DNA from 3 places in the Bradyrhizobium sp. TM102 genome. Region 2 is predicted to be linked to each of the others. Evidence: predicted binding sites of a transcription regulator. Region 2 holds the regulator's gene; each other region holds the start of a gene.
What was found. The regulator LexA, encoded in region 2, represses DNA repair genes until DNA is damaged. The targets are predictions, from matches to a motif close to TGTTCNNNNTGTGTTCNG.
Positions count from the first base shown of each region.

Region 1 (10,613 bases), 3.6 Mb from region 2:
AATTGCTTCGTTCCGGTTCGAAATTCTGAGCGCTTCGTGAAGTGTGGCAGAGTCGATGGTGTCGATTACTGTTTTCGGCTTTAGAGGCCAGTTCGAATTGAATGCTGCTGAGAACCCGGGAAACGGAATGTGCTGAGGTTCGATGGCTTTGGCGCCCTTGCGGGGTGGCGGAACATTGACAAACCCAGCTATCTATAACTTCGATGGGAAGGTTGGGGCCAAAGTACTCTTGCAACTGGTGCAGCGGTGCAAAGCTGAGAAAGCCACGATTATGAACCGCGATTGGAATTGGGCAATCTGCTCGGGCCTTTTGTGCTGCTCCTATAGAAATGCCGCTCTTGAAATCGAAGAATGCAATTGATGTCGGCAGGGATGTCACGTCTAACCAATTGGAGACGAGTTGCTCAGGGCCGTTACCTACGGATCTTGCATCTTTGAGCTGGAGGCTCTGCCAAGCCTTCGTCTCCTCTGGAGCAACGTGCTTAGGAACGTTTGCTTCTTCGAGCAGCGGCAACAGTTCAGCGAGACCTTGAGCCCAACCCTTTTCGAAGTTTATGTACTGTGTATGCGCAATCTGTAGCGGTGGCGGATAAGCAGCAAGCCGGAGCGGTACAATGAAGCCGCCATCTCCTATCTTTTTAGCGGTTTCGACCGCGAGATTGATTTCGTTCCTAACTCCTTGCTTTTGTATGCCGCCCGGCGTCCCAACGAGCAGAAAGCGCTTTGCGCGTTGTCGGATAGCGTCCTCAAGAATGCGCTCCCAATCGTCACCGCCTTTGAGCCGAAGTATGTCGGCAAATACGTGATAACCCAGCGCGGTCAGACGTCCTCCGAGCCAAAGAGTGAAAGCGTTATCTTCGGGAGTAGCGTGACTAATAAATACAGAGTCACGGAGCGCCACCATCTGACGTCCTTTCGACTACAAGCAATCTTAGTACTTTGCGCGATTCGCGGGCAACGATCGACACCTTAGGTTGTTGCCCCCCACAAAACAAAAACGGCCGGATCTTCCGATCCGGCCGCAACGCAAACTCTACTGGCCAAGCCTACGCCACGCGACGCAACTTAGCCCCCGCCCAATTCTGGAAAAACTAGCTGGCCTTCTTGGCCGGTGCAGCCGTCGGGCCGACCTTTTTCTGGATGGCGCGCTTCAGCTCGAGGGCGCGCGGCGACAGCAAGTCGGCCTTGGCCTTGAGCAGGAAGGCGTCGAGACCGCCATTGTGGTCGACGCTCTTGACCGCGTTGGTCGAGACGCGCAGGCGCACGTTGCGCTCCAGGGCTTCGCTGATGAAGGTCACGTTGACCAGGTTCGGCAGGAAGCGGCGCTTGGTCTTGATGTTGGAGTGGCTGACCTTGTGGCCGACGAGGGGGCCCTTGGCCGTCAGTTCGCAGCGGCGAGACATGGTAGAAATCCTTAAGTTTCGAACCCCTAACGAGTGCGGCCGCCATTCTGGGCGCCACGGGGGCTAATTCTTTCGTCCTTGCAGGGAGCGGGCGGACGTATAGGGGGGAAGGGGCGGGCAGTCAAGGTTTTGGACGGTCTTTTCGCCTCTCCCCGCCTGCGGGGAGAGGCCGGAATGCGCGCGAATAGCGCGGATTCCGGGTGAGGGGGCGTCTCCGCGGGGGAGGGGCCGCCTATGACCTCAACTATCACCGCCCTCGCGGAGAGCCCCCTCACCCCGACCCTCTCCCCGCAAGCGGGGCGAGGGGGAAAAGGCAGCGGGAGAGGCGAAGCCGATCACCAAAACGGCAATGTTTGTCGCGCCTTACCATCACATAAAGGGCGTATTCGCGACCGAAGACTCCGGTGGAGTTCCCGGCCTCATGCGCCCGGACACATTGTTTGCCGCGGTTTTTGGCTTAAGTAACAACCGTCGCGCCCCGATTGGATTGTTTCGTGCTCGCAATGTCCCCTCTTGCGCCAGAAGAGCGCTCAGTCCGTCCGCGCTTTGCCGGCTGGCTGGCGGCGCTTTGCGGCCTGGCCGTGGCGTGGGGCGCGGTGCCCGCGGCGGCGCAGGGCAAGCTCGAGGCGCAATATGAGGCCTCGCTGGCCGGCATTCCCGTCGGCAAGGGCGCATGGAACATCGACATCCAGGACGACGTGTTCTCGGCGGCGGCCGCCGGCGGCACCTCGGGGCTGCTGAAGTCGTTCACCGGCGGGTCCGGCACCGGCGCCAGCCAAGGGCGCATCGTTGGCGGCGCGCTGGTGGCGACCGGCTATCAGGCCTCCACCACCACCTCAAAGAAGACCGAAGAGATCCGCATCACGCTCGACAAGGGCAATGTGAAGGATTTTGCCATTCTGCCGGAGCCGCCGGTCGATCCGGACCGTATCGTCGTCACCGACGCGCATCGCCGCGGCGTCTGGGATCCCATGACGGCCTCGCTGCTGCGCGTGCCCGGCAATGGCGACCCAGTCTCGCCAGACGCCTGCCACAACTCGGCCCCCGTGTTCGACGGCCGCATGCGCTACGATCTGAAGCTTGATTTCAAGCGCATGGAGAACGTGAAGGCGGAGAAGGGGTATCACGGCCCGGTGGTGGTCTGTTCGCTCTATTTCGTGCCCGTCGCCGGCTACATCCCCGACCGCCCCGTGATCAAATACCTCGCCGCCCAGCGCAACATCGAGATCGCGTTTGCCCCGGTCGCCGGCACCCGCGTCCTGGTCCCGTTCTGGCTGAAAGTGCCGACGCCCTTGGGGCCGGCCATGCTGGAAGCGACCAGCTTCATCACCACGGCCCAGCCGCCAAGGGTGGCGAAGACGCAGTAAGCGGCGGCTGCCGTAGCGCGTTCTCTCTCTACCCTCTCTCTCGGCCGTCATTCCGGGGCGCGACGCAGTCGCGAACCCGGAATCCATCGTGAGACAGTCTCCGCTGCACGATGGATTCCGGGCTCGCGCCAAGAGGCGCGCCCCGGAATGACGAGCAGAGTTTTTGGCTGCGTGAAGGTTTTGCAAAATCAATCACTTGCCTACTGTGCATGGGGTTGTTTTCGCAAAAATTGGTCCCGGCGGCTCCGGTCCCGGAATCCATTTGACTCCTCCCCGATTCTGATTCGACTCCGCGCCGTCCCCAACTTAAGGCTTTGCGCCATCGAAACGTCACTTGTACGGCAGCCCAAAACTCCATCTAGTTGCAGCCAACAAGACTCCCGCGACATGTTGCGTGAACGGAACATGACTCCGGGGGGAGTCAGCGATTCGGCCGCGATTCGTTCTAGAGTCGTTCCGAAGCTTAAGACCAACGGGAAAAGCGTCGCAAAGTGAGACAGTTGCGCGAGGTTTGGGAAGCGTGTGTCAGCACGCTCAGTGTGCCCCTCACCCTGAGGAGGCCGCGCAAGCGGCCGTCTCGAAGGGCGAGGGGCTTGGCTTGCTCAACGGCACCAGCCGGGCCTTCATCCTTCGAGACGCGCTGACGCGCTCCTCAGGATGAGGGGCCAGGTCCCCCGCCTCAGACAGCACTGACATTCGCCCAAATCGCCACTACCTAATCCCCCAGATGCCCTTTTCCTCCTCCCCCTTCGCTTCCGAGCGCGCGCCGTCCGATCGCGTGCCTGGCGCCGGCGTCACTGCGGTGCTCGGGCCGACCAACACCGGCAAGACCCATCTCGCCATCGAGCGGATGCTGGCGCACCCTTCCGGGATGATCGGGCTGCCGCTGCGCCTCTTGGCGCGCGAGGTCTACAACAAGATCGCCGCGCGGGTCGGAGCCGAGGCGGTCGCGCTCGTCACCGGCGAGGAGAAGATCAAGCCGAAGAGCCCGCGCTATTGGGTGTCGACCGTCGAGGCGATGCCGCGCGACCTCGACGTCTCCTTCCTCGCCGTCGACGAGGTCCAGATCGCCAGCGATCTCGAACGCGGCCACGTCTTCACCGATCGCATCCTCAACCGCCGCGGCCGCGACGAGACGCTGCTCTTGGGCGCTGCCACGATGCGCCCGATCATCGAGCGGCTGTTGCCGGGCGTCTCCATGATCACGCGGCCGCGCCTGTCGCAGCTGGAATTCGCCGGCGATCGCAAGATCACGCGCCAGCCGCGCCGCACCGCCATCGTCGCGTTCTCGGCCGATGAGGTCTACGCCATCGCCGAGCTGATCCGCCGCCAGCATGGCGGCGCCGCCGTGGTGCTGGGCTCGCTCTCACCGCGCACGCGCAATGCGCAGGTGGCGATGTTCCAGAACGGCGATGTCGACTATCTCGTCGCCACCGACGCCGTCGGCATGGGCCTCAATCTCGACGTCGACCACGTCGCCTTCGCCTCCGACCGCAAGTTCGACGGCTACCAGTTCCGCCGGCTGACGCCGTCCGAATTCGCGCAGATCGCGGGGCGCGCCGGCCGCGCCACGCGCAACGGCACTTTCGGCACCACCGGCCGCTGCGCGCCGTTCGAGCCCGAGCTCGTCAACGCGCTGCAGAACCACACCTTCGATCCCGTGAAGATGCTGCAATGGCGCAACGCCAGGCTGGATTTCTCCTCGCTCGGCGCGCTCCAGGTGTCCCTGAACCTCGCCCCCGGCCACGAGGCGCTGACGCGCGCCCCTGTCGCCGAGGACATGCGCGTGCTCGACCATGCCGCCCGCGACGTCGAGGTGCGCGATATCGCGCATGGCAAGGCGGCGGTGGAGCGGCTGTGGGAGGCCTGCCAGGTCCCCGATTACCGGAAACTGTCGCCGGCCGCCCATGCCGAGCTGGTGACCACGCTGTACGGCTTCCTGATGCGGAAGGGCTGCATCCCCGACGCCTGGTTCGAGGCCCAGATCACCCAGGCCGACCGCGTCGACGGCGACATCGACACGCTGTCGGCCCGGATCGCGCAGATCCGCACCTGGACCTTCGTCGCCAACCGCCCGGACTGGCTGAAAGATCCCGAACGCTGGCAGGGGATCGCCCGCGAGGTCGAAAATAAATTATCGGATGCGCTCCATGAACGCTTGACTGAGCGTTTCGTTGATCGCCGGACCAGTGTATTGATGCGCCGCCTGCGGGAGAACACGAGCTTGAATACTGAAATCGGCAAGACCGGCGAAGTCATCGTCGAAGGCCATGTCATCGGCCGCCTCGACGGCTTCACCTTTGCACCGGATGCGGCGGAAGCTGGTTCGGATGCGAAAGCCTTGCAGGCTGCAGCGCAAGCAGTGCTCGCCGGCGAGATCAACACGCGCGCCGAAAAGCTCGGCAACGCGCCGGACGATCAGTTCGTGCTGACCTCGGAAGGCACCATCCGCTGGACCGGCGACGCCGTGGCGCGGCTGTCTGCCGCAGAGGAGGCGCTGCATCCGCGCATCCGCATCATCTCGGACGAGCGTCTCACCGGGGCGCCGCGCGAAAAAGTGCAGGCCCGGCTCGAGCTCTGGCTCAAGACGCATGTCGAGAAGCTGCTCGGGCCGATGTTCGAGCTCTCCAAGGCCGAGGACGTCACCGGCATCGCCCGCGGCATCGCCTATCAGCTCGTCGAGGCGCTCGGCGTGCTGGAGCGGCCCAAGATCGCGAACGAGCTGAAGGATCTCGACCAGCCCTCGCGCGCGGTGCTGCGCAAATACGGCGTCCGTTTCGGCGCCTATCACATCTATTTCCCGGGCCTTTTGAAGCCTGCCGCGCGCGCGCTGGCAGCGCTGTTGTGGGCGCTGAAGCAGGACAATGTCGATCTGTCCTCGCTGTCGGGCGCGCAGCATCTGGCGAGCTCGGGCCGTACCTCGTTCCCGGTCGACAAGGCGCTGCCGCGCGATGCCTATCGCGTGCTCGGCTACAAGCAGGCCGGCGAACGCGCCGTGCGCGTCGACATCCTGGAGCGTCTTGCCGATCTGATCCGCCCGGCGCTGGCCTGGCGCGAGAACGCGTCCGGCGAAAAGCCGGCCGGCGCCTTCGACGGCCGCGGTTTCGTGGTGACGCAGGCGATGACCTCGCTCACCGGCTCCGCAGGCGAGGATTTCGCCTCGGTGCTGCGTGCGCTCGGCTATCGCATGGAGAAGCGTCCGCCGCTGCCGCAAAAGCCGGCCCTGGTGGAAACGGTCGCGGCCGAGACGCCGCCGGCTGAAGCAAGCGCCGACTCCTCGACCGAGACCGCGGCGGAGGCCGTTGCCGGCCTGCCGGCGGAGGCCTCCACCGAAGCGGTCGCCGAGCCGGTCACCGTTGAAGATGCGCCCGGGATGGAGCTGCAGGACGAGCCGGCTCAGGAGGCCGAGCCCGTGCTGGAAGCCTCTCCGGAGGCCCCCGTCACGCCCGAAGACGCCCCCGGCATTGCGCCGCCGGCGGAAGAGCCCGCTGCGCCCGTCGAGGCTGCCGGCCTCGAAGCCGCTCCGGCCGAGACCGCCGCAACCGAAGCCGCCGCGTCACCCGACGCCGCCGCGCCTGAAGCTGCGGCGACGCCCGCCGAGCCCGAGCTGATCGAGGTCTGGCGTCCCGGCGGCCGTCACGAGGACCGCAAGCCGCGCCACGAGCGCCATCGCCACCAGCGTCACCACCATCAACGTCCGCCGGCCGGTGCTGAAGCTGGCGCTGCCCCCGGTGCAGCGAGCGCCGCGCCCGGCGAAGCAGCCGACGGCGCGAAGCCGGGCCAGCGTCATGGCGGCCATCGCAGGGACGGTGGCAGAGACTTCCGCAAGCCGCGCGAAGGTGGCGAAGGCGCGCCGCGTCCCGAGGGGCGCGACGACAGGAATCGCCGCTTCGAGGGCAAGGATCGCGACAACAAGGGACGCGATCGCGACAAGGGCAAGTTCGGCGGAGATCGCGACAAGGGCCGTGACAACCGCGGCCGTGATCGCGACAAGGGCCGCGACCGCCAGGGCGGACCGTCGCTGCGTCCCTACGCCTCGAGCGCAAACCCGCGCGAGCGCGATCGTCCGGCCGATCCGAACTCGCCCTTCGCCAAGCTCGCCGCGCTGAAAGAGCAGCTGTCTGGTCGGAAGGAGTAATCCCACGACCGAGCGGCAGCGCCTCGACAAATGGTTGTGGCACGCGCGGGTGGTGAAGGCGCGCACTTCCGCGGCCGAGCTCGTCGGGTCGGGCCACGTTCGCGTCAATGGTGAGCGCGAAAAGTCGCCTGGGCATGCGATCAAGATCGGCGACGTCATCACCGTCGCGCTCGATCGCACCGTGCGGGTGTTGAAGGTCACCGGCTTCAGCGAGCGCCGTGGCGATGCTGCCGCGGCGCGGGTGCTCTTCGAGGAGCTAAGCGAAGCGAAACGCAATTAATTGCGTTTCGAATTCACTTCTTGGTCGATCAAACACACAAAGCGGTCATGATCGGGCCTTCCCGACCTTGCGGCGCCCGGCCATCCGCGCTACGCAAGCCGCGACTTCTAAAAGAGCTTTTCGGAGCGTTGGATGACTTACGTCGTCACTGAAAACTGCATCAAGTGCAAGTACACCGACTGCGTCGAGGTCTGCCCGGTCGATTGCTTCTACGAGGGTGACAACATGCTCGTCATCCACCCGGACGAGTGCATCGATTGCGGCGTGTGCGAGCCGGAATGCCCCGCCGACGCCATCAAGCCGGACACGGAACCGGGCCTGGAAAAGTGGCTTTCGGTCAACGCCGACTACGCCAAGAGCTGGCCGAACATCACCCAGAAGAAAGAATCACCTGCCGACGCCAAGGAATTCGACGGCATGGAAGGCAAGTTCGAGAAATATTTTTCTCCGAACCCCGGCTCCGGCGACTGAATCGGGCTCAAACTTAACCCTAATAGCGGCGCTGCCGCCGAAAACCAGCCCTCAAGACCCCTAAATCATTGATTTTTGCGGGAAATGTGCTATATTGGGCACATTAAGCCGAACCCGTCAGCCCCGTTGGCCCCGCTGGGTTCCCGTGAAACCAAATGTCGAACAGGGGCGTGGCAGTTTCCGCGCGCAGGCTGTGTCACAGAAAACGCGTAAAAAGAGTACTTCAGCGAGGGCTTCCCATAAGGAGGCCAAAAAAGTCGCCGCGGCCAGCCGTAGCGCATCCAAGGGTCGGACCGCGACGAAGGCGCCGGCTGCAAAGTCCTCGAAGAACAAAAGAAGCGCAATGCCTAACAAGACTGCCAAACCGGCCGCGAAAGCGACCGCTGCCAAGCCTGCTGTCAAGCCCGTTGCCGCCAAGGCTCCCGCTGCCAAGCCCGCCGCGTCGAAGGCTCCCGTTGCTGCTCCTGCCAAGGCTCCCGTTGCTGCCGCCAAGCCCGCCGTGAAGCCGGCGGCCGCTGCGCCGAAGGTCGAGGAAAAGAAGGTCGTGACCCAGCGTCAGGGCTTCAAGGCCAATGAATTCGTCGTCTATCCCGCTCACGGCGTCGGCCAGATCCTGGCCATCGAGGAGCAGGAGATCGCCGGCGCGAAGCTCGAGCTGTTCGTCATCAACTTCATCAAGGACAAGATGACGCTGCGCGTGCCGACCGCCAAGGTCGCCAATGTCGGCATGCGCAAGCTGTCCGAGCCGGCGCTGGTGAAGAAGGCGCTGGAGACGCTCAAGGGCCGCGCCCGCGTCAAGCGCACCATGTGGTCGCGCCGTGCCCAGGAATACGAAGCGAAGATCAATTCGGGCGACATCGTCGCGATCGCGGAAGTCGTGCGCGACCTCTATCGCTCGGAGTCGCAGCCGGAGCAGTCCTACAGCGAACGCCAGCTCTATGAAGCGGCGCTCGATCGTCTGTCCCGCGAGATCGCGGTGGTGCAGCACTCGACCGAGACCGAAGCGGTCAAGGAGATCGAGGCCCAGCTTGCCAAGAGCCCGCGCCGCAACGCCAAGGCGGAAGCCGCCGAGGGCGAGGCGGATGCCGAGGGCGATGCCGACGATACCGATGGCGACGACACCACGGTCGCCGACGAGGCCGCGTAAGCAACTTCGTTCTGCGCAAGCAATCAAAAGCCCGGCCTCGCGCCGGGCTTTTTGTTTGGGGTCGTAGCCGTCATTCCGGGGCTCGCGAAGCGAGAGCCCGGAATCCATTCAACCACCGTCTTTGCCGCCTGATGGATTCCGGGCTCGTGCTCCGCACGCCCCGGAATGACGGCGGTGAGACCTTGGTGAAGGCCTACTTCACCGGCCGCTTCTCGAGCTTGCGCGCCAGCGTGCGCCGGTGCATGCCGAGCCTTCGCGCCGCTTCCGAGATGTTGAAATCCGTCTCGATCAGGGTCTGGTGGATGCGCTCCCATTCCAGCGTCTTGATCGAGGTCGGCCGTGCATCGAGCGCGACCTCGGCGTTGCCTTCGGCCTTGTTGAAGGCGGCTTCGATGTCGTCGGTGTTCGAGGGCTTTGCGAGATAGTGGCAGGCGCCCAGCTTGATCGCCTCGACGGCGGTCGAAATGCTGGCAAAGCCTGTGAGCACCACGATCAGCATGTCAGGATCATGCGTGTGCAGGAGCTCGACGCAGGCAAGGCCGGAGGCGCCGCCGAGCTTGAGGTCGACGACGGCGTGGCCGAAGGAGCGTTCCTCCAGCACGTTCCGCACGTCCTCGATCGAGGCGGCGAGCACGACATCATAGCCGCGGCGCTCGAACGAGCGCTTCAGCGTGCGCGCAAAGCCGGCATCGTCCTCGACGACGATGAGCGAACGGTCAGGCGTCAAAATTCCCTCCGATCGCCAACGTTGCGAGCGGCAGCGTGAGGCGGACCGTGGCGCCGCGCTTCCTGTGGTTCTCGGCGGTCACGCTGCCTCCGAGCTTGCGCACGACGTTCACCACCAGGAACAGCCCGAGCCCGCCGCCAGCGCGGCCCTTGCTCGAGTGATAGGGCTTTCCGAGCTGCGCCAGCATCTCCGGCGCAAAGCCGGGGCCGCGATCGCTGATCGACAGCACGAGATTGTCGCCCTCGCGCTCGGCGACGAGCTCGACCCATTCCCGCGAGACCTCGTAGGCGTTGTCGAGCACGTTGAAGATGACCTGCTTCAACGCGATGTCGGAGACGATGGCGACGTCTGCGCCGAACGTATTGACGAAGTAGAGCGTCCGCGCCGAGCGCGCGTCGCGCCATTCGTCGACCAGGGCGGTGACGAAGGCCGTCACCGTCGTCGGCGATGAGCCTTCGCCGCGTGCTTCGCCCGCCGAGACCAGGATCCCCGTCACGATCGACTTGCAGCGTTGCAGCGAGGTCTCCATCTCCGCGAGGTCCTCGGCGAGCTCCTGATCGGCGGCAAGATCGGGCATGCGGCGCCAATCGCTGAGGATCACCGACAGCGAGGCGAGCGGCGTGCCGAGCTCATGGGCCGCGCCGGAGGCGAGCAGGCCCATGCGGACGATGTGATCCTGCTCGGCGGCATGCTGGCGCAAGGCCGCCAGATGCGCGTCGCGCTCCCTCAGGTTTCGATTGATGCGCGTGACGAACACGACCAGCAGCACGGCGTTGAGCACGAAGCCCAGCAGCATGCCGGCGACCGTGAGCGTGTAGGTCTCGCTCAATGGGTTGGGCGGCAGGTCCAGCGGGCGGTATGCCAGCGTCAGCCAGACAAAACTCGCGCAGGTCAGCGCGACCAGCGACCAGGTTGAGCGGGCATCGAGCAGCACCGCGCCGAGCGTCACCTGGAGCAGGAACAGCGAGGTGAAGGGATTGGTGGCGCCGCCGGAGAGGTAGAGCTGCGCGGTCAGCGCGGCGACGTCCAGCATCAAGGCGACCAGCAGCTCGTTGTTGGTGATCGCGGCGCGATGGCGCA
Region 1 is NZ_AP021855.1:201,971-212,583, reverse strand. Features, by position in the region: gene GDN70_RS35355 (toll/interleukin-1 receptor domain-containing protein) at 1-904, opposite strand, end outside; gene rpmB (50S ribosomal protein L28) at 1,092-1,403, opposite strand; gene GDN70_RS00985 (DUF3108 domain-containing protein) at 1,907-2,770, shown strand; gene GDN70_RS00975 (helicase-related protein) at 3,498-6,908, shown strand; gene GDN70_RS00970 (S4 domain-containing protein) at 6,958-7,188, shown strand; gene fdxA (ferredoxin FdxA) at 7,321-7,659, shown strand; gene GDN70_RS00960 (CarD family transcriptional regulator) at 8,003-8,806, shown strand; gene GDN70_RS00955 (response regulator transcription factor) at 9,000-9,533, opposite strand; gene GDN70_RS00950 (ATP-binding protein) at 9,523-10,613, opposite strand, start outside.
Region 1: GDN70_RS00975 (helicase-related protein) is a predicted target of LexA. The motif match lies at 3,212-3,229, and genes of this name have one in related genera.

Region 2 (10,613 bases):
TGCGGGATGATGTGTAGCGTGGTCGTCCTCTGCCTGCGCCAGCTCCCAACGCTGAGCGACCTGCCCCGTCGGATGCGCGCGGCCGAGGCCGAAGTCCGAAGCGAGCGCCGCATTCGCCACAAGCTGGCTCGTCAGGACGACGAGCGCAGACAAGCCGGCTCGACATCGAAGGGGCAGACCGAACATGATCTCGCTCTCGATTCCGGAGTTCAGAACGATGCAATCAAGGGCAGCAGGATCGTGTCGGCCGTCTGCTTCTGGCTCTCGTTCAATGACGCGTAGAGCCGCGTGAAGGCCTGACGGGCCGATTTGATGGCCTCCAGACGCTCGGACAAATGCCGTTCGTAGTGCTCCAGACGATCGGCGCTTCCCGACCTGTCATCCATCGCGAGCATCTTGCGCGCTTCCAGCAGGTGCTGCCGGCTCGAACGCAAGGCGTCGGCGACACCGTTCCAGTCGGCCGCCTGCTTGTCGCTGATCTGCAGCTCGGCCTTCAGGAAGGCGATCCGCCCCTCGATCCGCTCTGTCACATCCACGGGGCCGCTCATCGCACCGCTGCTGCCGGACGAACCCATCTGGCCGCGCATCATCTTCTCCATCATTTGCATCATCTGCATCATGCCGGAATTGTCCTGGCCTTGCGGCGGCATCTTCATCTTGTTGTCGTCGTTCATCCGACCGCCGCTCATGTTCTGCGGCTGCCCCGCTGGCTGGCCCATGTTCATCTTGTCGCTGGAATCCGACGGGGCCGGCATCTTCGACATCTTGTCGTCATCCATCATCGCGGACTGCGTATGGCCAGCGGCGATCGCGGACGACAGCCCAACCGGCCCCAGGGCAAGGACGGCAAAGGCGGCTGCGCTCAAGGCGAATTTTCTCGAAAGGTCCATGGTCTTTCTCCAGGGGTTTGATTCGGATGGTTCTCTGCTCATCGAGATCTGCGATGAGGACAGCGTGGGGCGGGTCAGGCCATATAGACGCGAAGCGCCGGCAACTCTTACGCACGAAGGTGTCAAAGGCCGCTGCGACCAACTCGGAGGTCGTCATTCGCCAGCCTCCCCGCGCTGCTCGGACGATCGGCTTCTGTCCACGCCCTTCGACCACGTCCGGTAGTAAGCGACGATCGTCATGATCCACAGGCCGGCGGCACCGACCAGCAGCTGGGCCCACAACCCCTCGGATCCGGACTCGAGCACGAAATGCGCGACGAACGACAGAAAGAGGCCGACACAGAACACGGACAGCGACTGCTGACCGCATCTGATCAAGGGTTGGAGCACCGGTGACCTCAGACCGGGCCAGTCGATCGGAATGAGCGAGCCGACGATGAACACCAGGCTCGCCAGATGGATGACGCGATAAGGCCCCAGATTGGTCTTGTCGTTTGGAATGAAGACGGCGGCGAGCCCCTCGGGAATGTAGTCCCGCAGTCCCGGAACTCGTTCCGCCAGCGTCATCGCGAGCGCAAGGATCAGGAAGCCGCTACTGAGGACGAGCAGCGTGCGGGACGACAGCAGCCAGCGGCTTGCCGCCGCCCCTCCCAACGCCAGCCAGGCTCCGAATACGAAAAGCAATTGCCAGGCGAACGGATTGAAATACCAGACTCCGGCCGGATAGGACGGCAGATTCAATTCGTAATGTCGGGCGGCCAGATAGAGACCGAGCGAGCCGATCATCACTGCATTGCGCCATCGCAGCATGAACCAGAGCACGACGGGAAACGCGGCCATCAGCACGATGTAGAGTGGCAGAACGTCGAGATTGAGCGGCTTGAACTTGAGTATCAGGCCCTGCGAGAGCGTCTCGACGGGAAAGTTCATGAGCGGCGCGACGTTGAACTGATCCATCAGATGAAGATCGTCAAAGCTGTGCGCGATGTAGTGCACCGCCGTGAGATAGACCAGGAACAACAGCAGGTGAGCGACATAGAGCTGCCACACCCGCCGCAGCAGCCGGGTTGCGCCGATGACGAAGCCACGCTCCATCATCATCGAGCCGAATACGAACGTCGCGGTGTAGCCGGAGATCAGCACGAACAGATCGGCGCCATCGCTGAAGCCGTAGTTTCGCGTCGTGAACCAGGCGAGCGCAGAATCTGGAATGTGCCCGAGAAAGATCAACCAGTTCGCCAAACCGCGAAACAGATCCAGTCGCACATCGCGCCGTTGCTTGACCAGCACCGACCTGATCGTGATCGTTTCCCACAACCGGAGAAACGCAACTTGCAAGGGCCGACCGGGGGCGTGAATGGTCTCGTCAGTCAACGGTGCGTTCTCCATCTCTGCGGTCAATTTTTGTCGGATCGCAACCGTGTCGCCGCTCATTCGCGCGGCACGCTAGGTTGCGTCATCGACGCAGGTTTGACGGACATCAAACCCGATCGGCGCACCAGCCAAATCTTTTTGTGATTCAAGCGCGTAATGAATCGAGGCGCCCGTCGTCCTCCACCGGAAGAGCCATCGGCCACGATATCTCTCGGCATGCTCGCGGGCTTTGCGCGCGACCTGCGATTTCTCGCAGCGGCGGGAATTTTTCTCTGTAAGAAGATCGACGTTTCTCGTCGCCTGCGGCAACACGGCGATCCGCGCAACGACGCTCGCGAGTGCGCGCGTCGACATTTGATCTTGCTCAACCTACACAATCAAGCTCCGGGTTTGGTTGCTGCTCGATCGAGCCACCGGGACTTGATTGACACCAACTCGACGAGATCAACAGGAGAAACCAGAATGAGTCACCGCAAGCTGATCGTCGCCGCCGCGATCATGTCGTTCGTTGCGTTGCCCGCCATGGCACAGACGAGCACGGCCGATGAGAAGAACGGCCATCACTACTCGGGCGGACCGAAGACCGAGGTCCCTCACCATATGGGCAAGAAAGAGAGCGACGGCGGGACGACCAGCGGATCTGGCGGCAGCCACCATTACGGCGGCGGACCCAAGACCGAAGTCCCGCATCACACGGGTCCGAAGAAGCAGCAATGACGATCGCGCAGTGATTCCGCCGCTCGCGAACGCCCAAAACGAATTCGCCCGGGAGCGGACATCCACTCCCGGGCGATATCGATCTCTGAAAGTCGAAGACCTTAGTTCGGAACCGCGGCCTTCGACGCGGGCTTGGCGGCCACCGCGTTGGCGGTGACGCCGTGCAGGAAGTCGTACGCGGCATGCAGGGCCTTGTCGTCCTCCTCCTTCGGCGGAACATAGGACTGCGATCCGGTCTGCTCGCCGCCCTCGCCGGCTGAGAGATGCCCGCGCATCTGGGACTCCGCCATGGTGTCCATGCGGCCCTTCAGCTCCGGCGGCACGTCCTGCAGGATCTCGATGTCGGGGGCGATGCCCTGGGCCTGGATCGAGCGGCCGGACGGCGTGTAGTAGCGCGCGGTGGTCAGCGCCAGCGCGCCATTGCCGGCACCGAGCGGAATGACCGTCTGCACCGAACCCTTGCCGAACGAGCGCGTGCCGATGATGGTCGCACGCTTGTGATCGTGCAGTGCGCCGGCCACGATCTCGGAAGCCGAGGCCGAGCCGCCATTAACCAGGACCACCAGCGGCTTGCCCTTGGTGAGGTCGCCGCCATGCGCGGTGAAGCGCTGGGTCTCTTCCGGACTGCGGCCGCGGGTCGAAACGACCTCGCCGCGCTGGAGGAAGGCGCTCGACACCGACACGGCCTGGTCGAGCAGACCGCCCGGATTGTTGCGCAGGTCCATCACATAGCCGGTGAGCTTCTCCTGCGGCACCTGCTTGGCGATCGCGGCGATCGCCTTCTTCAGGCCGTCGGTGGTCTGCTCGTTGAACGAGGTGACGCGGATATAACCGATGTCGCCGTTCTCGACGTGGAAGCGCACCGGGCGCACATGGATGATCTCGCGCGTGATCGCGACATCGAGCGGCGCGTCAGCGCCCTTGCGCACGATGGTGAGCTTGGTCTTGGTATCGACCGGGCCCTTCATCTTGTTGACGGCCTGCTCGAGCGTCATGCCCTGCACGGCCTCGCCGTCGATCTTGCTGATGAGGTCGCCGGACATCAGGCCGGCCTTCGAGGCGGGCGTATCGTCGATCGGGGAAACGACCTTGACGAGGCCGTCTTCCATGGTGACCTCGATGCCGAGGCCGCCGAACTCGCCGGAAGTGGTCTCCTGCATCTCGGTCCAGGCCTTCGCGTTCATGTAGCGCGAATGCGGATCGAGCGAGGTCACCATGCCCGTGATCGCGCCTTCGATCATCTTGGCGTTGTCGGGCTTCTCGACATAGCTCGCCTTGACGCGCTCGAACACCGTTCCGAACAGGTTGAGCTGGGAATAGGCATCGTCCGCGCTCGCTGCCGCCCGTGCCGCCCATACACCACCGTGCGGGCTGGCGACCAGAAGGGTGAGACACGCTCCGGTGAGCGCGCCCAGAGGGAACAGCAGGGTTTTCCGCATGGATGGGCTTGCCTTTTTGCTTGGCGGTTCGCTTGAGCTTGCTTGGGCTCGTCTCTCGAGACCTGGGAAGCACACTTGGGAGGCGCCATGCAATTGGCGATCCAGTCCACTTTTCACAATACCATTCTGGTTTCTTCAAGGCCGGGGTGCACCGCCGACCGGTACACCGCAAAAATCGCTTCGTTCGGGCCTAAACTTTTGGCAACGTTGCAGGACTGGCCCGCCCCCAAAGGGACCTAAAGGGGGAATCGGTGCGCCCGTCCACGCCGCGCAGCCATGCCATTTTAGGATGGTTTTGGAACGCTGGACGGGTTAGGCGATGACACAAGGCTTCAAATTCTCGGGAGGATAACAATGAACGAAGCACCCCGGATCCGGCCGGAACGGAACGTCGAGCTCGGCGCCAGCAACGAGCCGTTCCAGAACCTGCACGAATTCATTCGGAAAGCGCGGGCCAACCTCAACCAGAACGCCTGGGACTACATCGTCGGAGCCGCCGAGACCGAAACCACGATGCGCCGCAACCGCATGGCGCTGGACGAGATCGCCTTCCGCCCGCGGGTGCTGCGCGACGTCCGAAAGGTCGACGGCTCGGTTCAGCAGTTCGGCCGCAAAATGCGCCTGCCGGTGGTGCTCGCCCCCGTCGGCGCGCTCGAGATCTTCGACCCGGATGGCGCGGCGAGCGTCGCGCGGGCTGCCGGCACCTTCGGCGCGGCGCACATGCTGAGCTCGGTGTCCGAGCCAGGCCTGGAGCAGACCGCCGAAGCCGCGCCGGATGCGCTGCGGCTCTATCAGCTCTATGTCCGCGGCGACGATGCTTTTGTCGCGGATGTCGTCAGCCGGGCCGAGAAGAACGCCTATGCCGGCTTCTGCCTGACCGTCGACACCGCCCATTACAGCCGTCGTGAGCGTGACATCGCCAAGCGCTACGTTCGCGAGAGCCGCCTGCGTGCCACCGGCGGCGATTTCCAGAAGGGCCTGGAGTGGCGGACCGTGAAGATGATCAAGGACAAGTTCAGGATTCCGCTGATCCTGAAGGGCATCGCCACCGCCGAGGACGCCCAGATCGCGGTCGATCACGGCGTCGAATGGATCTACGTCTCCAACCATGGCGGCCGCCAGCTCGACCATGGCCGCGGCGCCATGCATGTGCTGCCCGAGATCGTCGATGCCGTGAAGGGCCGCGCCAAGATCATGGTCGATGGCGGCATCTGTCGCGGCACCGACATCGTCAAGGCGATCGCGGCGGGCGCGGACATGGTCGGGATCGGCCGGCTGCAATGCTGGGCGCTGGCGGCGGCTGGCGAGGCCGGCGTCGCGCGGATGCTGGAGCTGCTGGAGGACGAGGTGCTGCGCTGCCTCGGCCTTTTGGGCGCCACGTCATTTGCCGAGGTCGACAAATCCTGCCTGCATCCGGCGACCGCCACCAACGCGCCGAGCGTGTTCAGCGCATTCCCGCTGTTCGACCACGATCCGTATCGATACTGAGTGAAAAGGACGCAATGACATCGCTCTCTCCCGGCAGCGCGGATGCGCTGCTGTTCGATCTCGGGCGCGTGGTGCTCGACATCGACTTCTCCAAGGCGATCGCCTGCTGGGCGGGACATGCCGGCTGCCAGCCCGAGGCCATCGTCGCGCGCTATGTGCGTGACGAGGCTTACCGGCTGCACGAGGTCGGCAAGATCAGCGACGAGGACTATTTCGCTTCGCTGCGTGCTTCGCTCGGCATCGGCATTTCGGACGCCCAGTTCCTGGAAGGCTGGAACGCGATCTTCGCCGGCGAGATGCCTGATATCGCCGAGCTGCTGCCGCGCGCGGCGAAACAGATGCCGCTCTATGCCTTCTCCAACACCAACCGGCCGCATGTTGACTATTTCTCGAAGGAATATGGCGAACTGCTCGGCCATTTCCGCGCGCTGTATCTGTCGTCCAGCATCGGCCTGCGCAAACCCGACGCGGAAGCCTTCGACCATGTCGTCGCCGCGATCGGCGTGCCCGCAGCACGTATCGTGTTCTTCGACGACCTCGCCGAGAACATCGAAGGCGCGCGGTCGCGCGGGCTGACGGCGGTGCATGTGACGTCGCCGCGCGACGTCGAGAACGCCTTGAAGGCATTGGGCATCTGACGATCTCCGCTCATCGGGAGGCGCCAACGTCGGGCAGCCTTCCCGGACCCAATTTTGCCCAAAATGAGGAACCAGAGCGCTTTGTGCATTTTTGTACGGAGTTCCGGGAACGGAATGGCCCCTTCCGGACTCTTGAGTCCGTTGGGACTTCTACACCGGACTTATGGACGTGCTGGGCAAAACCTATCTCACCAAGCAAGCCTCTCTCCTGCTTGAATTCGCAAGAACCACCTCGGATTCTGACCTTTCCGCCAAGCTGATCAGCAAGGCCGCCGACCTGAAATCCCAGGCCGATCCGCTGCCCGACAAGGATCAAGGGCCGAAGGCTCCCGACGTCGCGATGGACGACGGGCCGGACCGGCCGAGCGGGAGTTGAGCGATGCCGGCCGTGGCACTCGTCATTCTCGTCCTCGCCATCGCCACCCTCCTGCCGATCGGCCTCGTTCTCTGGATCATGCCACGCCAGGCCTGAGCCTGCCTTCGATCCAGGGCCGGAAAGCGGCAAGATAAATTGTGCCCGCATTTTTGCCTCTGCTCCCGCGCTCGGCTAGAAGACTGTCGGAAAATTTCGTCCGAACGTGCCGAGCAGGAGTTTCGCCGTGGCCTTGATGCCGGTTTCCGACGCCCTTGCTGCGGTGCTGGCGGGTGCAGAGCCGCTGCCTGCAGAGATGGTTTCACTCGACGAAGCCTACCATCGCGTGCTCGCGCAGGACGTCGCTGCGCGGCGCACCCAACCGCCCCAGGCGATGTCGGCGATGGACGGCTACGCCGTGCGCGCGGCCGATGCGGCAACGATCGATTCCAGGCTGACGATGATCGGTGAGGTCGCAGCGGGCCGTCCGTTCACGGAAAGGGTCGGCGCCGGCGAAGCCGTGCGGATCTTCACCGGCGGCGTCGTTCCCGACGGCGCCGACGCAGTCGTGATCCAGGAGGACACGATCGCCGAGGGCAAGCACATAACGATCAAGGAAGCCGCGATCGTGGGTCGGCACATCCGCCCCGCCGGCGTTGATTTCCGCGAGGGTGACGTCCTCCTGCGCAAGGGAACCCGTCTGACAGAGCGCGATCTCGCCCTCGCCGCTGGAATGAATCACCCGCAACTCGCCGTCTGCCGTCGTCCGAAGGTCGCGATCCTCGCCACCGGCGATGAACTGGTGATGCCGGGCTCGACGCCCGGGCACGGCCAGATCGTCTATTCCAACGGCTATGCCCTGCACGCGCTCGCCCGCAGCGAGGGCGCCGAGACCATCGACCTCGGTGTTGCCGCCGATACGCTGGAGGCCACCACCGCCGGCATCCGCCGCGCGCGCGAAAGCGGCGCCGACGTCCTGGTCACGACCGGGGGCGCATCGGTCGGCGACCACGATCTGGTCCAGCAGGCGCTGAAGGACGAAGGCATCGCGTTGGCGTTCTGGAAGATCGCGATGCGGCCCGGCAAGCCGATGATGCACGGACGCTTAGGGACGATGGGCGTCATTGGCCTGCCCGGCAATCCCGTGTCGTCCTACGTGTGCGCCTTCCTGTTCATGGTGCCGTTGATTCGCGCGCTGTCGGGCCGTTCGGTGATTCATCACCATCGCGAGCGCGCCGTGCTGGGCCGCGATCTCGGCGCCAATGACCAGCGCGAGGATTATCTGCGCGCGCGCCTGGAGCCGCGCGACGACGGCACGCTCGTCGCCCTTCCCGTCAGCCATCAAGACTCCTCTCTGCTTGCGAATCTTGCTGCAGCACAGGTACTTCTCGTGCGCGCACCGTTTGCGCCAAAGGCCGAGGCCGGCAGCCCCTGCGAAGTGCTGCGGCTCCCCGTCTGAACTGCGCGGCCACACGCATTCCGCGAGTTTCGCTCTGTTCACGGTAAATTAAGCAGTTGCGGAACATGTATCGAACATATAGTGTCCGTTCATGATTTGTTTCGAGGATGTAGCGGCTTATCGCTGAACTCATCGTCTCGGAATCGAACGACATCAACCGGGGGACTTTGGTCGAGATGTTAACGCGCAAACAATACGAGCTTCTGCGGTTCATCAGCGAACGCTTGAAGGAAAGCGGCGTGCCGCCGTCCTTCGACGAGATGAAGGATGCGCTCGACCTGCGCTCGAAGTCAGGCATCCACCGCCTAATCACCGCACTGGAGGAGCGCGGCTTCATCCGCCGGCTGCCCAACCGCGCCCGGGCCATCGAAGTGATCAAGCTGCCGGAGCTCCAGGCTGCCGCCGGCAACCGACGCGGCTTCACGCCAAGCGTCATCGAGGGCAATCTCGGCAAGCTACGCGCGAGCTCCAGCCCGTCCGCGGACGAGGGCGAGCGGCCCGTTGCGGTGCCCGTGATGGGTCGCATCGCGGCCGGCACCCCGATCGAGGCGTTGCAGACCCGCAGCCACACCATCAGCGTGCCTCCAGACATGCTCGGCTCCGGCGAGCATTACGCGCTCGAAGTGCGCGGCGATTCCATGGTCGAGGCCGGCATCCTCGACGGCGACATGGCGCTGATCCAGCGCAACGAGAGCGCCGATACCGGCGACATCGTGGTGGCGCTGATCGACGACGAGGAAGCCACGCTCAAGCGCTTCCGCCGCCGCGGCGCCTCGATCGCGCTGGAGCCCGCCAACGCCGCTTACGAGGTGCGCATCCTGCCGCCGAACCGCGTGAAGATTCAGGGCAAGCTGATCGGGCTTTACCGCAAGTACTGATACCGGAGTCTTCAGCGCCTCGCGCGCGCCTTCGGTCGGCATCGCCGATCAGAGATTGGAGCGGATGATGGTCCGCTCCGGCTGGATAGTCTTTCTGGTTCTGCCCAGATTGTCCGGCCCCTCCCCCTTTCGCGACATCCTCGGCAGGCCGCGGGAAGCAACATCGCTTCGCGGCCTTTCGAGTTCGAGGGGGACAGCCCAAATGCGCCGGATCGTTTGAGCGCAGCCGCAGCAACGCTGGTCGCATCATGTCGCATCATCATGTCGGCTAGGACACGGCCGTGATCCAGAAAATCCGCAACGACCGCAATGCAGCGCGCACGCAGCCGAGCTGACGATACTCGGGCTGGCTGGTTTCGCCTCGTTGACGCGCGCCTGCCAAATGCACGGAAGCCGACTTTGTTCCTATCGACTTCGGAAAAGATGGAAAAGATAATGTGATCGGGGCTCGCGGATCCCAGCCGCAGATTTGCCTACAACCAAGCAGACCGTCACGTGCTTCCACTCTGGTAGGGGCCTGCGCCTCCAAAAGGGGTGCGGGTCGCTATCTCTGCATAGAGGAGCACCCGATGTGTGACTACAGCCTGCATGCCGTCGCGACGCGCCCCGCAGAAGTCGGCGAGACGATCGTCACGACAACATTCCGCGGCACCTCGACGCGCGGCTTCGCCTCCGAAGCCGATCTCTCCGTCGCGGTCTGCCTGCTGCCGGGAACGGAGCTCGCCTTCGCCGATAACGTCCGTTACGACAACCGCTGGATCTGGACGCGCACCGTCAACTCCCGCGTCGGCAAGTTCGGCAAGATCGATCCGCACATTCCCGATCGCCATCATGATGCGATCGAATTCCCGGACGGCAAATCCGTGCTGGTGACGCAGCTCGTCGAGGGCCAGCGCGCAACCGTGCTGCAACTGCCGGTGACCCAGCCGATCGGCGAGCGCGAGCACAAGCCGCAGATCATCGCCGACAGTCGCCCGACGGTCACGCGACTGCCGATCGGCTGACGCCCTCCGGCCCGGCGGGTCCGGGGCCAGGATTGAAATGCCGTCGCCGGCCGATGCCGGCGAGCCCGGTGGGTTTGTGTTTCACGAAATTCGATCGGCGAGCGCCGCCGCACCTCGTCGCCGCACGAAGTTTGGGCCGTCCTGCCTGAATTTTGAACCTCCGCTCCGCAGCCAAATGACCGATGCTGTCGTGGTTTGAGGCGGCGGACACGCTCGATGAAAACCTTTATTCGCGTTGTTGAACTCTGGGTGCCTGACCGGACGCGCATGCGGCTGGAATTCGGCGGCGGCCTTTACGATGAAGGGCTGTCCGCGTTCAAGGCCGTCAGCGAAGAGCTGCACTTCGGATATGACGAGGGGCTTCCAGGCAAGAC
Region 2 is NZ_AP021855.1:3,993,545-4,004,157, reverse strand. Features, by position in the region: gene GDN70_RS19175 (FAD-binding oxidoreductase) at 1-186, opposite strand, end outside; gene GDN70_RS19170 (Spy/CpxP family protein refolding chaperone) at 210-890, opposite strand; gene GDN70_RS19165 (OpgC domain-containing protein) at 1,044-2,264, opposite strand; gene GDN70_RS19160 (hypothetical protein) at 2,337-2,618, opposite strand; gene GDN70_RS34995 (hypothetical protein) at 2,727-2,981, shown strand; gene GDN70_RS19150 (S41 family peptidase) at 3,083-4,420, opposite strand; gene GDN70_RS19145 (alpha-hydroxy acid oxidase) at 4,775-5,908, shown strand; gene GDN70_RS19140 (HAD-IA family hydrolase) at 5,923-6,546, shown strand; gene GDN70_RS19135 (hypothetical protein) at 6,716-6,922, shown strand; gene glp (gephyrin-like molybdotransferase Glp) at 7,146-8,357, shown strand; gene lexA (transcriptional repressor LexA) at 8,534-9,235, shown strand; gene GDN70_RS34990 (hypothetical protein) at 9,805-10,239, shown strand; gene GDN70_RS19115 (GAF domain-containing protein) at 10,456-10,613, shown strand, end outside.

Region 3 (10,613 bases), 2.7 Mb from region 2:
CGGCGGGCCGCAGATCGCGACCATGCTCAAGCGCCTCGGCATCGTCTCGGAATTCGCAGCCGGCCTGCGCATCACCGATGCGGCGACCATCGAGATCGTCGAGATGGTGCTCGCCGGCTCCGTCAACAAGCAGATCGTCGGCTACATCAACGAAGCCGGCGGCAAGGCCGTGGGGTTGTCCGGCAAGGACGGCAACATGGTGAAGGCGTCGAAGACGACGCGGACCATCATCGATCCGGGCTCGAACATCGAGAAGGCAATCGATCTCGGCTTCGTCGGCGATCCCGAGAAGGTGGACCTCACGCTGCTCAACCAGCTGATCGGCTACGAGCTGATCCCGGTGCTGGCGCCGCTCGCAACCTCGAAGGAAGGCCAGACGCTGAACGTCAACGCCGACACTTTTGCCGGTGCGGTTGCCGGCGCGCTGAAGGCCAAGCGCCTGTTGCTGCTCACCGACGTGCCTGGCGTGCTCGACAAGTCGAAGAAGCTGATCCCGCAATTGTCGGTCAAGGACGCGCGAAAGCTGATCGCCGACGGCACCATTTCCGGCGGCATGATCCCGAAGGTCGAGACCTGCATCTATGCGCTGGAGCAGGGCGTGGAGGGCGTCGTCATCATCGACGGCAAGATGCAGCACGCGGTGCTGCTTGAACTCTTCACCAACCAGGGCACGGGAACGCTGATCCACAAGTGAGGGACGAGCGGACAAAGAAAACCGTCATGGCCGGGCTTGTCCCGGCCATCCGCGATCTTTCGATCCGCGCCAAGAACGTGGATGCCCGGGCCTTCGCCTCGCCGAAGAGGCTTTGGCCTCGCAGGCGGGACAAGCCCGGGCATGACGGGCGGAGGGCTCAGCGCCCCCGCCGCTCACCCCTGACCCGCTTCCTGATGGCGCTGCCGGCCGCGGCCGTCTCGTTCGTCTTCTCCTCGGTGCCGGCCCTCGCCGATCTGAAGATCTGCAACCGCATGTCCTATGTCGTCGAGGCCGCGATCGGCATCGACGACAAGGCGGCGACCGCGACGCGCGGCTGGTTCAGGGTCGATCCCGCCACCTGCCGCGTGGTGGTGCAGGGCACGCTGACCGCCGATCGCATCCTGCTCAACGCCCGCGCGCTCGGCGTCTATGGCGCCTCCCCGATTCCGCAGAACGGCAGCGACATGCTCTGTGTCGCGCAGGACAATTTCGTCATCGCGGCGGCCCGGCAATGCCGCAGCGGCCAGACCCAGGCTGCGTTTACGCAAGTGACGCCGGCGCAAGGAGCCGACGGCAACCTCATTGCCTATCTCGCCGAGGATTCCGAATATGACGACGAGCAGGCCCGCCTCGCCGGCATCCAGCGGCTGTTGGTGATCGCGGGCTACGACGCCGCGCCGATCGACGGCGTCGACGGGCCGAAGACGCAGGCAGCCCTGGCCGCGTTCCTGAAGGGCCGCGGCTTGTCGTCGGACATCGTGGGCTCGCAGAACTTCTTCAAGACCATGGTCGATGCGGTGCAGACGCCGTCCGCGACCGGCCTCACCTGGTGCAACGACACGCCGCACAAGGTGATGGCGGCGATCGCGACCGACGACGGCAAGTCCGTGACCAGCCGCGGCTGGTATCGCATCGATCCCAAGACCTGCCTGCACCCTGATGTGACCGGTCAGCCCAAGCAGATCTTCAGCTTCGCGGAAGCCGTCGACGCCGACAACCGCGCCGTCAAGCTGAAGGACCGGCCGCTGAACTGGGGCGGCGACAGGCAGCTCTGCACGCGCGAGACCAAGTTCGAGACCGTTGAGCAGACCGATTGCGGCGCGCGCGGATTCGCGGCGACGGGATTTGGTGCGGTGGACATGTCGAGCGGCGGCAAGACGCTCCGCTTTGCGGTGCCGTGAAATTGGCGTCATGATCAACACGCAAGCGCCTACAAGCTCCGCTGTCGTCCCCGCGAAGGCGGGGACCCATAACCCCAGGGAGTGGTTGTGGCGCGAAGCTGGCCACCCCGAATCTTCACCGAACTCCTCTCCGTGTTTATGGGTCCCGGGCTCGCGCTTCGCGCGCCCCGGGACGACGAGCTGAGAATGTTGATATGAACCAACCCCGCACCTTTGCTCATGTCGACACCTGGGTGTTCGACCTCGACAACACGCTGTATCCGCATCACGTCAATTTGTGGCAGCAGGTCGATGTGCGGATCACCGAGTTCGTGTCGAGCTGGCTGCAGGTGACGCCGGCGGAGGCGCGAAAACTGCAGAAGGATTATTACCTGCGCTTCGGCACCACGATGCGCGGCATGATGACCCTGCATGGCGTGTCCGCCGACGACTATCTCGCCTATGTCCACAAGATCGACCATTCACCGCTGCAGCCGAACCCGGCGCTCGGCGAAGCCATCGCAAACTTATCGGGGCGCAAGCTGATCCTGACCAATGGCTCGGTCGACCATGTCGATGCGGTGCTGGCGCGTCTCGGCCTGGCAACGCATTTCGACGGCGTGTTCGACATCATCGCCGCCCAGTTCGAGCCGAAGCCGGCGGCGCAGACCTATCAGAAATTCCTCGCCGACCACGCGGTCGATCCGACCAAAGCCGCGATGTTCGAGGACCTCGCCCGCAACCTCACCGTCCCGCACCAGCTCGGCATGACCACCGTGCTGGTGGTGCCTGACGGAACGAAGGAGGTGGTGCGGGAGGACTGGGAACTGGAAGGCCGGGATGCCGCCCATGTCGACCACGTCACGGATGATCTGACGGGGTTTTTGGCAGGGCTCTCGCCCCTATAACCGCCGTCGTCCCGGGCAAGCGTAAGCGCAGACCCGGGACCCATAGCCACGGGATTTGGTTGTCGCGCCGGATTGGTAACTCCGAATCTTCGTCAAACCACTCCCTGTGGCTATGGGTCCCGGATCGGCGCTCCGCTTCGCTGCGCTTGTCCGGGACGACAGCGGAGTATGGACGACGGCGGAGTATGCCTTGACTCCGCCCGCCCAAATCCCGAAAAAGCGCCCCAATCCGTCAAATTCCTGCTTCCCCAGAGGAAATCCCGATGTCCCTCCAAGCCCTCGAATCCACCATCAACAGCGCCTTCGACGCGCGCGACGGCATCTCGACCTCGACCAAGGGCGAGGTGCGCGAGGCCGTGGACCAAGCACTGGAGATTCTGGACAAGGGCGAGGCGCGCGTTGCCGAGCGCGGCAGCGACGGCAAGTGGAAGGTCAATCAGTGGCTGAAGAAGGCCGTGCTGCTGTCGTTCCGCCTCAACGACATGGGCGTCATTCCCGGCGGATCCGGCAAGGCGACCTGGTGGGACAAGGTGCCCTCGAAGTTCGAAGGCTGGGGCGAGAACCGTTTTCGCGACGCCGGTTTTCGTGCCGTACCCGGCTCGGTGGTGCGCCGCTCGGCCTTCATCGCCAAGAACGTCGTGCTGATGCCGTCCTTCGTCAATCTCGGCGCCTATGTCGATGAGAGCACCATGGTCGACACCTGGGCCACCGTCGGCTCCTGCGCCCAGATCGGCAAGCGCGTGCACATCTCCGGCGGCGCCGGCATCGGCGGCGTGCTCGAGCCGCTGCAGGCCGAGCCCGTGATCGTCGAGGACGATTGCTTCATCGGCGCGCGCTCCGAGGTCGCCGAGGGCGTGATCGTGCGCAAGGGCGCGGTGCTGGCGATGGGCGTGTTCCTGGGCGCCTCGACCAAGATCGTCGACCGCGAGACCGGCGAGGTCTTCATCGGCGAAGTGCCCGAATATTCCGTCGTGGTGCCCGGCGCGCTGCCCGGCAAGCCGATGAAGAACGGCCAGATCGGCCCGAGCACCGCCTGCGCCGTCATCGTCAAGCGCGTCGACGAGCGCACGCGCTCCAAGACCAGCATCAACGAGTTGCTGCGGGATTGAGTTCGGCGCACACCGCTGTCGTCCCGGCGAAGGCCGGGACCCATACTCCGAGGCCGTGGTTTGGCGAAGACTCGTCGTTCGGTACGACTATCTTTCTACTGTCGATAGATCACGCGGTATGGGTCCCGGCCTTCGCCGGGACGACACCGGAGCCCTATCGAACCCACCCCCTCTCCATCGCGACCAAATATCGGGCGGCTCCTCCCGCCCGGAGCCGTTCGCATGGACTGGATCTGGTATCTGTTCCGCTTCGACGGCCGCATCAACCGCGCGTTGCTGTGGCAGGCGCTGCTGATCGTCGCGCTGCTGGCGGGCTTGCTGGAGATTGCCGGTCAAGTCATCGGGATCGTCGGAGGGACGAGGTCCACCCTGAAGCTCGGAATTGAGCTCGATTTCGACTTCGGTCTCGACGGCCTCTTCAAGCTGGTCGACCCCCGCGTCTCCCACGCGCTGGCATCGGCCGATCTCGCGGGCTCGATCCTCAAGGCGTCCGGCATGGCGCTGTTCTTCTGGATCTATCTCGCGACGGCGATCAAGCGACTCCATGACCGCGACAAGAGCGGCTGGTGGATCGTTCCGTTCTTCTTCTTGCCCGGCCTGTTCAGCCAGTTCGCGGACCTGCTGCCCAAATCAAGCTGGATATTTTCGCTCAACCTGACTGCCGCACTGCTGTGGCTGTGGGGCCTCGTCGAAATGTTCTGCCGGTCCGGCACCTCGGGCCACAACCGGTTCGGCCCTGATCCGCTCCTCGATATCGAGGACAGTTCGGCATCCGCCGCCTCCCCTGCGAAAGGCTGGGACCAGAGCCGCGAGATCGAAATTGTCCCGCCCCGCGCTAGCCCACCCGGCGGCATGCATGTTAAGCGGGGCGCATGACCGATGCTCTCTCCATTGCCCGCGATCTGATCCGCTGCCCCTCGGTAACCCCTGAAGATGCCGGTGCGCTCGGGGTGCTCGAAAAAGCCCTCACCGCCGCCGGCTTCGCCTGCCACCGCGTGACCTTCAGCGAGCCCGGCACCGCCGACGTCGACAATCTCTATGCGCGGATCGGCACCGAAGGCCCGCACATCACCTTTGCCGGCCATACCGACGTGGTGCCACCCGGTGACGAGAGCGCCTGGAGCATCGGTGCGTTCTCCGGAGAGGTGAAGGACGGCGTCCTGCACGGCCGCGGCGCGGTCGACATGAAGGGCGGCATCGCCTGCTCGGTCGCCGCGGTGCTGGAGCATCTCGCCGCCAATGACGGCAAGCCGCGCAACGACGGAAAGGGCTCGATCTCGTTCCTGATTACGGGCGACGAGGAAGACGTCTCCATCAACGGCACCATCAAGCTATTGAAATGGACGGCCGAGCGCGGCGAAAAATTCGACCATTGCGTGCTGGGCGAGCCCTCCAATGTCGAGACGCTCGGCGACACCATCAAGGTCGGCCGCCGCGGCTCGCAATCCGGCACGCTGTACGTGGACGGCGTGCAGGGCCATGTCGCCTATCCGCATCGCGCCTCCAATCCGGTGCCTGACATCTCCAGGCTGATCGTTGCGATCTCCGACGAGCCGCTCGACCATGGCAGCGCGCAATTCCAGGCCTCCAATCTCGAATTCACCTCGGTCGACGTCGGCAACAAAGCGAGCAACGTCATCCCCGGCGAGGCCCGCGCAAAATTCAACATCCGCTACAACGACAACCACACCCAGGCCTCGTTGCGCGAGCTGGTCGAGACGCGGCTGACAAAAGCCTGCGGCAACCGCATCAAGGCCCGCATCGTCTGGGAGCCCTCGAACTCCAACGTGTTCGTCACCAAGCCCGGCCCGTTCACTGATCTCGCGGTGTCCGCGATCGAGGAGGTGACGGGGCGGAAGCCCGAGCTGTCGACGAGCGGTGGCACGTCGGACGCAAGGTTCATTTCCAGCTATTGCCCGGTGATCGAATTCGGTCTGGTCGGCCAGACCATGCATCAGGTCGACGAGCGGGTGCCCGTCAAGGATCTGGAGAAGCTGACGCAGGTCTATCGCGGGATTTTGACGCGGTATTTCGGGTAGGTGCGGTCATTGCCAAGTATTCCGCCGTCATGCCCGGGCTTGTCCCGGGCATCCACGTACTTCAGTCCCAGCAAGAAAGATCGTGGATGGCCGGGACAAACCCGGCCATGACGGTGTGGCGGCATCACGCGCTAATAGTCCACCTTCATCAGATACAGCCCATCCGGCGGGGCGACGATGCCGCAGGCGGCGCGGTTGCGCGCCTCTAACGCTGCGGAGAGGTCTTCGGCGGTCCAGCGGCCCTCGCCGACCCAGATCAGCGAGCCCACCATCGAGCGCACCTGGCTGTGCAGGAACGAGCGCGCCGAGGTGACGATGGTGATCTCGCGGCCGTCACGCAGCACGTCGAGCTGGTCGAGCGTCTTCTCCGGTGACTTGGCCTGGCACTCGGTGTCGCGGAACGTGGTGAAATCGTGCTTGCCGAGCAGACGCTGTGCCGCCACATGCATCGCCTCCGCATCGAGCCGGCGCGGCACGCGCCAGGCATGACCGATGTCGAGCGCGAGATTGGCGCGGGTGTTGATCACGCGGTAGCGGTAGTGGCGCTTCACCGCGGAGAAGCGCGCCTCGAACGTGTCAGGCACGATCTCCGCCTCCAGCACCGCGATCGGATGCGGGCGCAGATGCGCGTTGAGCCCATCGCGAAAACGGCCCGGCGGAAACTGCTTGTCGATATCGACATGCGCGACCTGGCCACGCGCATGCACGCCGGCATCGGTGCGGCCGGCGCCATGCACCCGCAAATCCGCGCCGGTCATCGCCTTCACGGCCGCCTCCAGCGCGCCCTGCACCGAAGGCAGCGTGTCCTGCACCTGCCAGCCGAAAAACGGCGCGCCGTCATACTCGATGGTGAGCTTGTAGCGGGGCATCGCTGATCAGTTGAACCTCGCTCCCGCCTTCAGCGGCACGCCGCGCAGGAAATCCGCGGCCTGCATCCGGCCCTTGCCTTCGCGCTGGAGCTCGATGATGCGGATGGCGCCCTCGCTGCAGGCGATGGTGAGCTTGTCATCGAGCACCTCGCCCGGCGCGCCCGACCCCTTTGCCAATTCACACCGCAGGATCTTGACGCGCGCATTCTCGCTGACGCCGGCAAGCTCGGCCCAGGCGCCGGGGAATGGCGACAGGCCGTGGATGTGACGCAGCACGGCACGCGCCGGCCTGGTCCAGTCGATGCGCGCCTCGGCCTTGTCGATCTTGGCGGCGTAGGTGACACCGTCCTCGCTCTGCTTCTTGAGCTGGAGCCCATCGCGGGCGAGCGCGGCCATCGCGCGCACCATGAGATCGGCGCCGAGGCGAGAGAGACGATCGTGCAAATCGAGTGCAGTCATGTTGTCCGTGATCGCGAGGCGCTCGGCCATGGCGACGTCGCCGGTATCGAGACCGACGTCCATCTTCATCACCATCACGCCGCTCTCGGCATCGCCGTCCATGATCGCACGGTTGATCGGCGCTGCGCCGCGCCAGCGCGGCAGCAGCGAAGCGTGCAGATTGTAGCAGCCGAGTTTTGGCGCATCGAGGATCGCCTGCGGCAGGATCATGCCATAGGCGACGACCACGGCGGCATCGGCGTCGAACGCGCTGAACTCGTCGAGCGCTTCCTGGGTCTTCAGCGTCTTCGGCGTCCGCACGGGAATGCCGAGCTTTCGCGCAGCTTCTTCGACCGGCGTCGGCTGCAATTGCAGGCCGCGCCGCCCGCCGGGCTTCGGCGCGCGGGTGTAGACGGCGACGATCTCGTGGCCATGCGCGACCAGCTCGAGCAGCGTCGGCACGGAGAAATCGGGCGTGCCCATGAAGATCAGGCGGAGGGGCATGTGGCGAGACAATCCTCGGAAACGAGCAACGTACTCGTCATGGCCGGGCTTGTCCCGGCCATCCACGTTCTTCCGGCCTGCGGCGGCACAGAACGTGGATGTCCGGCACAAGGCCGGGTATGACGGCGGAGAACGTGGTTACTCCGCGCGCTTGGCGGCCTTCTCGAACTTCTTCATCACGCGGTCGCGCTTGAGCTTCGACAGATAGTCGACGAACAGCACGCCGTTGAGATGGTCGATCTCGTGCTGGATGCAGGTGGCATAGAGGCCTTCGGCGTCCTCCTCGTGCACCTTGCCGTCGAGATCGGTGAAGCGCACGCGCACCTTCGCAGGGCGCTCGACCTCCTCGTAATATTCGGGGATCGAGAGACAGCCTTCCTCGTAGACCGAGAGCTCCTCGGACGAGGCGATGATCTCGGGGTTGATGAAGACGCGCGGAAGCGGCGTGGTCTCGCCGTTCTCGTCGCGTTTGGCGAGGTCCATGGTGATCAGCCGCAGCGGCTGCGCGACCTGGATCGCGGCGAGGCCAATACCGGGCGCGTCGTACATGGTCTCGAACATGTCGTCGGCAAGCTTGCGAATCTCCGGCGTGACCTTCTCGATCGGCTTGGAGACCAGACGCAGCTGCCTGTCGGGCAGGATGATGATTTCTCTGAGGGCCATGGCCGCGATTTAAGCCGCGCGCCGGACGCGGTCAATCCGGCCGGGAACCCCGTTAACCCCTCGCTAACCATAAAACTTGAGGTTTCGTTAACCATAAAAATTAGGGGGCTATTAACCATAACCGTTCCCTCTTCGTTCGCTAAGGTCGGCGAATCGCGCTAGAAGGGCCCATGAACGAGATCATTTTCATGCTGGCCGACTGGCCGGTGCGCACGATTGATGCCCTGATCGGCTTCGGCGCCCTTGTCCTCACCCTGCTGGTGACGATCGCCGTCGTGATCGCCCGCTCGGGCCGGCGCGGCGCGGAACTCGCGATGGCGCATGCGATCCGGGCCGACGAGCTCGAGGAGCGCCTGAGCGAGGTGCTGCGCGCCCAGAGCGAATCCTCAGGGAGGGTCGACGCCATGACCCAGGCGCTGGCGGGACGCCAGGCCGAGATGGCGCGCGCGGTCAACGAGCGGCTGGATTCGGTCACCCATCGCGTCGGCCAGTCGATGGAACATTCGACGCGCAACACCATGGAGAGCCTGCGCGCGCTGCACGAGCGGCTCGGCATCATCGACAGCGCCCACAAGAACCTTACCGATCTCACCACCCAGGTGACGACCCTGCGCGACGTGCTCGCCAACAAGCAGTCGCGCGGCGCCTTCGGCCAGGCGCGGATGGAGGCGATCGTCCAGGACGGTCTGCCGAAGGGCGCCTACGAGTTCCAGTTCACGCTCTCGACCGGCAAGCGGCCCGACTGCGTCGTGTTCCTGCCAGACCAGCGCCCGCTCTGCATCGACGCGAAGTTTCCGCTGGAGGCGATGACGGCGCTGCACGACGCCCGCACCGACGAGGAGAAGCGCGTTGCCACGCAGCGGCTGCGCGGCGACGTGATGAAGCATGTCAGCGACATCGCGGAAAAATATCTCGTCACCGGCGAGACCCAGGAGATGGCACTGATGTTCGTGCCGTCGGAATCGGTCTATGCGGAAATCCATGACGGTTTCGACGACGTGATCCAGAAGGCCTATCGCGCCCGCGTGGTGCTGGTGTCGCCCTCGCTCTTGATGCTGGCGATCCAGGTCATGCAGCAGATCATGAAGGACGCGCGCATGCGCGATGCCGCCGACCAGATTCAGACTGAAGTGATCAAGCTCGGCGACGATCTGGGTCGTCTCAGGGATCGCGTGGTCAAATTGCAGAAGCATTTTTCCGATGCGAACGAGGACGTCCGCCAGATCCTGATTTCCGCCGACAAGATCGAGAAGCGCGCAGGACGAATCGAGGAGCTCGATTTCAGCAAGGCGGACGCGCCGGCCGAGGGACCGCGGCTGGTCGCGGGCGCGGGCGAGCTGTTTCCGCGGAAGCTCCAGGCGGGGGAGTGACACCGTTTCGTCATGGCCAGGCTTGTCCCGGCCATCCACGGACTTTTCAACGGCACCAAGAACGTGGATGCCCGGAACAAGCCCGGGCATGACGGGATTTGTGGCAGAGGCATCACCCCCAGAATCTGCTAACACCACCCCATGACCGCTCCCGACGCGACCTCCCCCGCCGCGACCTCCGTCCCTGCGCCCTCCTGGCGCGACAGCCTTGCCGTGTACCTGCAGCCCCGGGTGCTGATCGTGCTGTTCCTCGGCTTCTCCTCGGGGCTGCCGCTGGCGCTGTCGGGCTCCACGCTGCTGGTGTGGATGCGCGAGGCCGGGGTTGACCTGAAGACGATCGGGCTGTTCGCGCTGGTCGGCACGCCCTACACGCTGAAATTCCTGTGGGCGCCGCTGGTGGATGCGCTGCATGTGCCGCTGTTCACCCGCGCGTTCGGGCGGCGGCGCGGCTGGCTGCTGTTCTCGCAATTGCTGCTGATCGTCGCGATCCTGCTGCTGGCGATGACCGACCCGGCCAGCTCGCCGTTCTACGTCGCGCTGGGCGCGCTGCTGGTGGCGACGACGTCGTCGACGCAGGACATCGTGGTCGACGCCTTCCGCGTCGAGAGCCTGCCGGAGAGCGAGCAGGCCGCCGGTATGGCGGCTTACGTTGCGGCCTACCGCATCGGAATGCTGGTCTCGACCGCGGGCGCGCTGTTCATCGTCTCGGGCTTCGAAGGCACCGGCATACCCCGCACCTCGGCGTGGATGTGGGGCTATGTGGTGATGGCCGCGATGGTGCTGATCGGCACGATCACCGCGCTGGCCGCGACCGAGCCGGCGCAATCCGCACAGGCGGAAGCTGCGACACAAACCGAGA
Region 3 is NZ_AP021855.1:1,272,269-1,282,881, reverse strand. Features, by position in the region: gene argB (acetylglutamate kinase) at 1-694, shown strand, start outside; gene GDN70_RS05975 (DUF1036 domain-containing protein) at 889-1,875, shown strand; gene GDN70_RS05970 (pyrimidine 5'-nucleotidase) at 2,070-2,762, shown strand; gene dapD (2,3,4,5-tetrahydropyridine-2,6-dicarboxylate N-succinyltransferase) at 3,026-3,871, shown strand; gene GDN70_RS05960 (DUF805 domain-containing protein) at 4,094-4,747, shown strand; gene dapE (succinyl-diaminopimelate desuccinylase) at 4,744-5,910, shown strand; gene truA (tRNA pseudouridine(38-40) synthase TruA) at 6,042-6,779, opposite strand; gene fmt (methionyl-tRNA formyltransferase) at 6,786-7,721, opposite strand; gene def (peptide deformylase) at 7,860-8,384, opposite strand; gene GDN70_RS05935 (DNA recombination protein RmuC) at 8,555-9,754, shown strand; gene GDN70_RS05930 (MFS transporter) at 9,896-10,613, shown strand, end outside.
Region 3: GDN70_RS05935 (DNA recombination protein RmuC) is a predicted target of LexA. The motif match lies at 8,507-8,524, and genes of this name have one in related genera.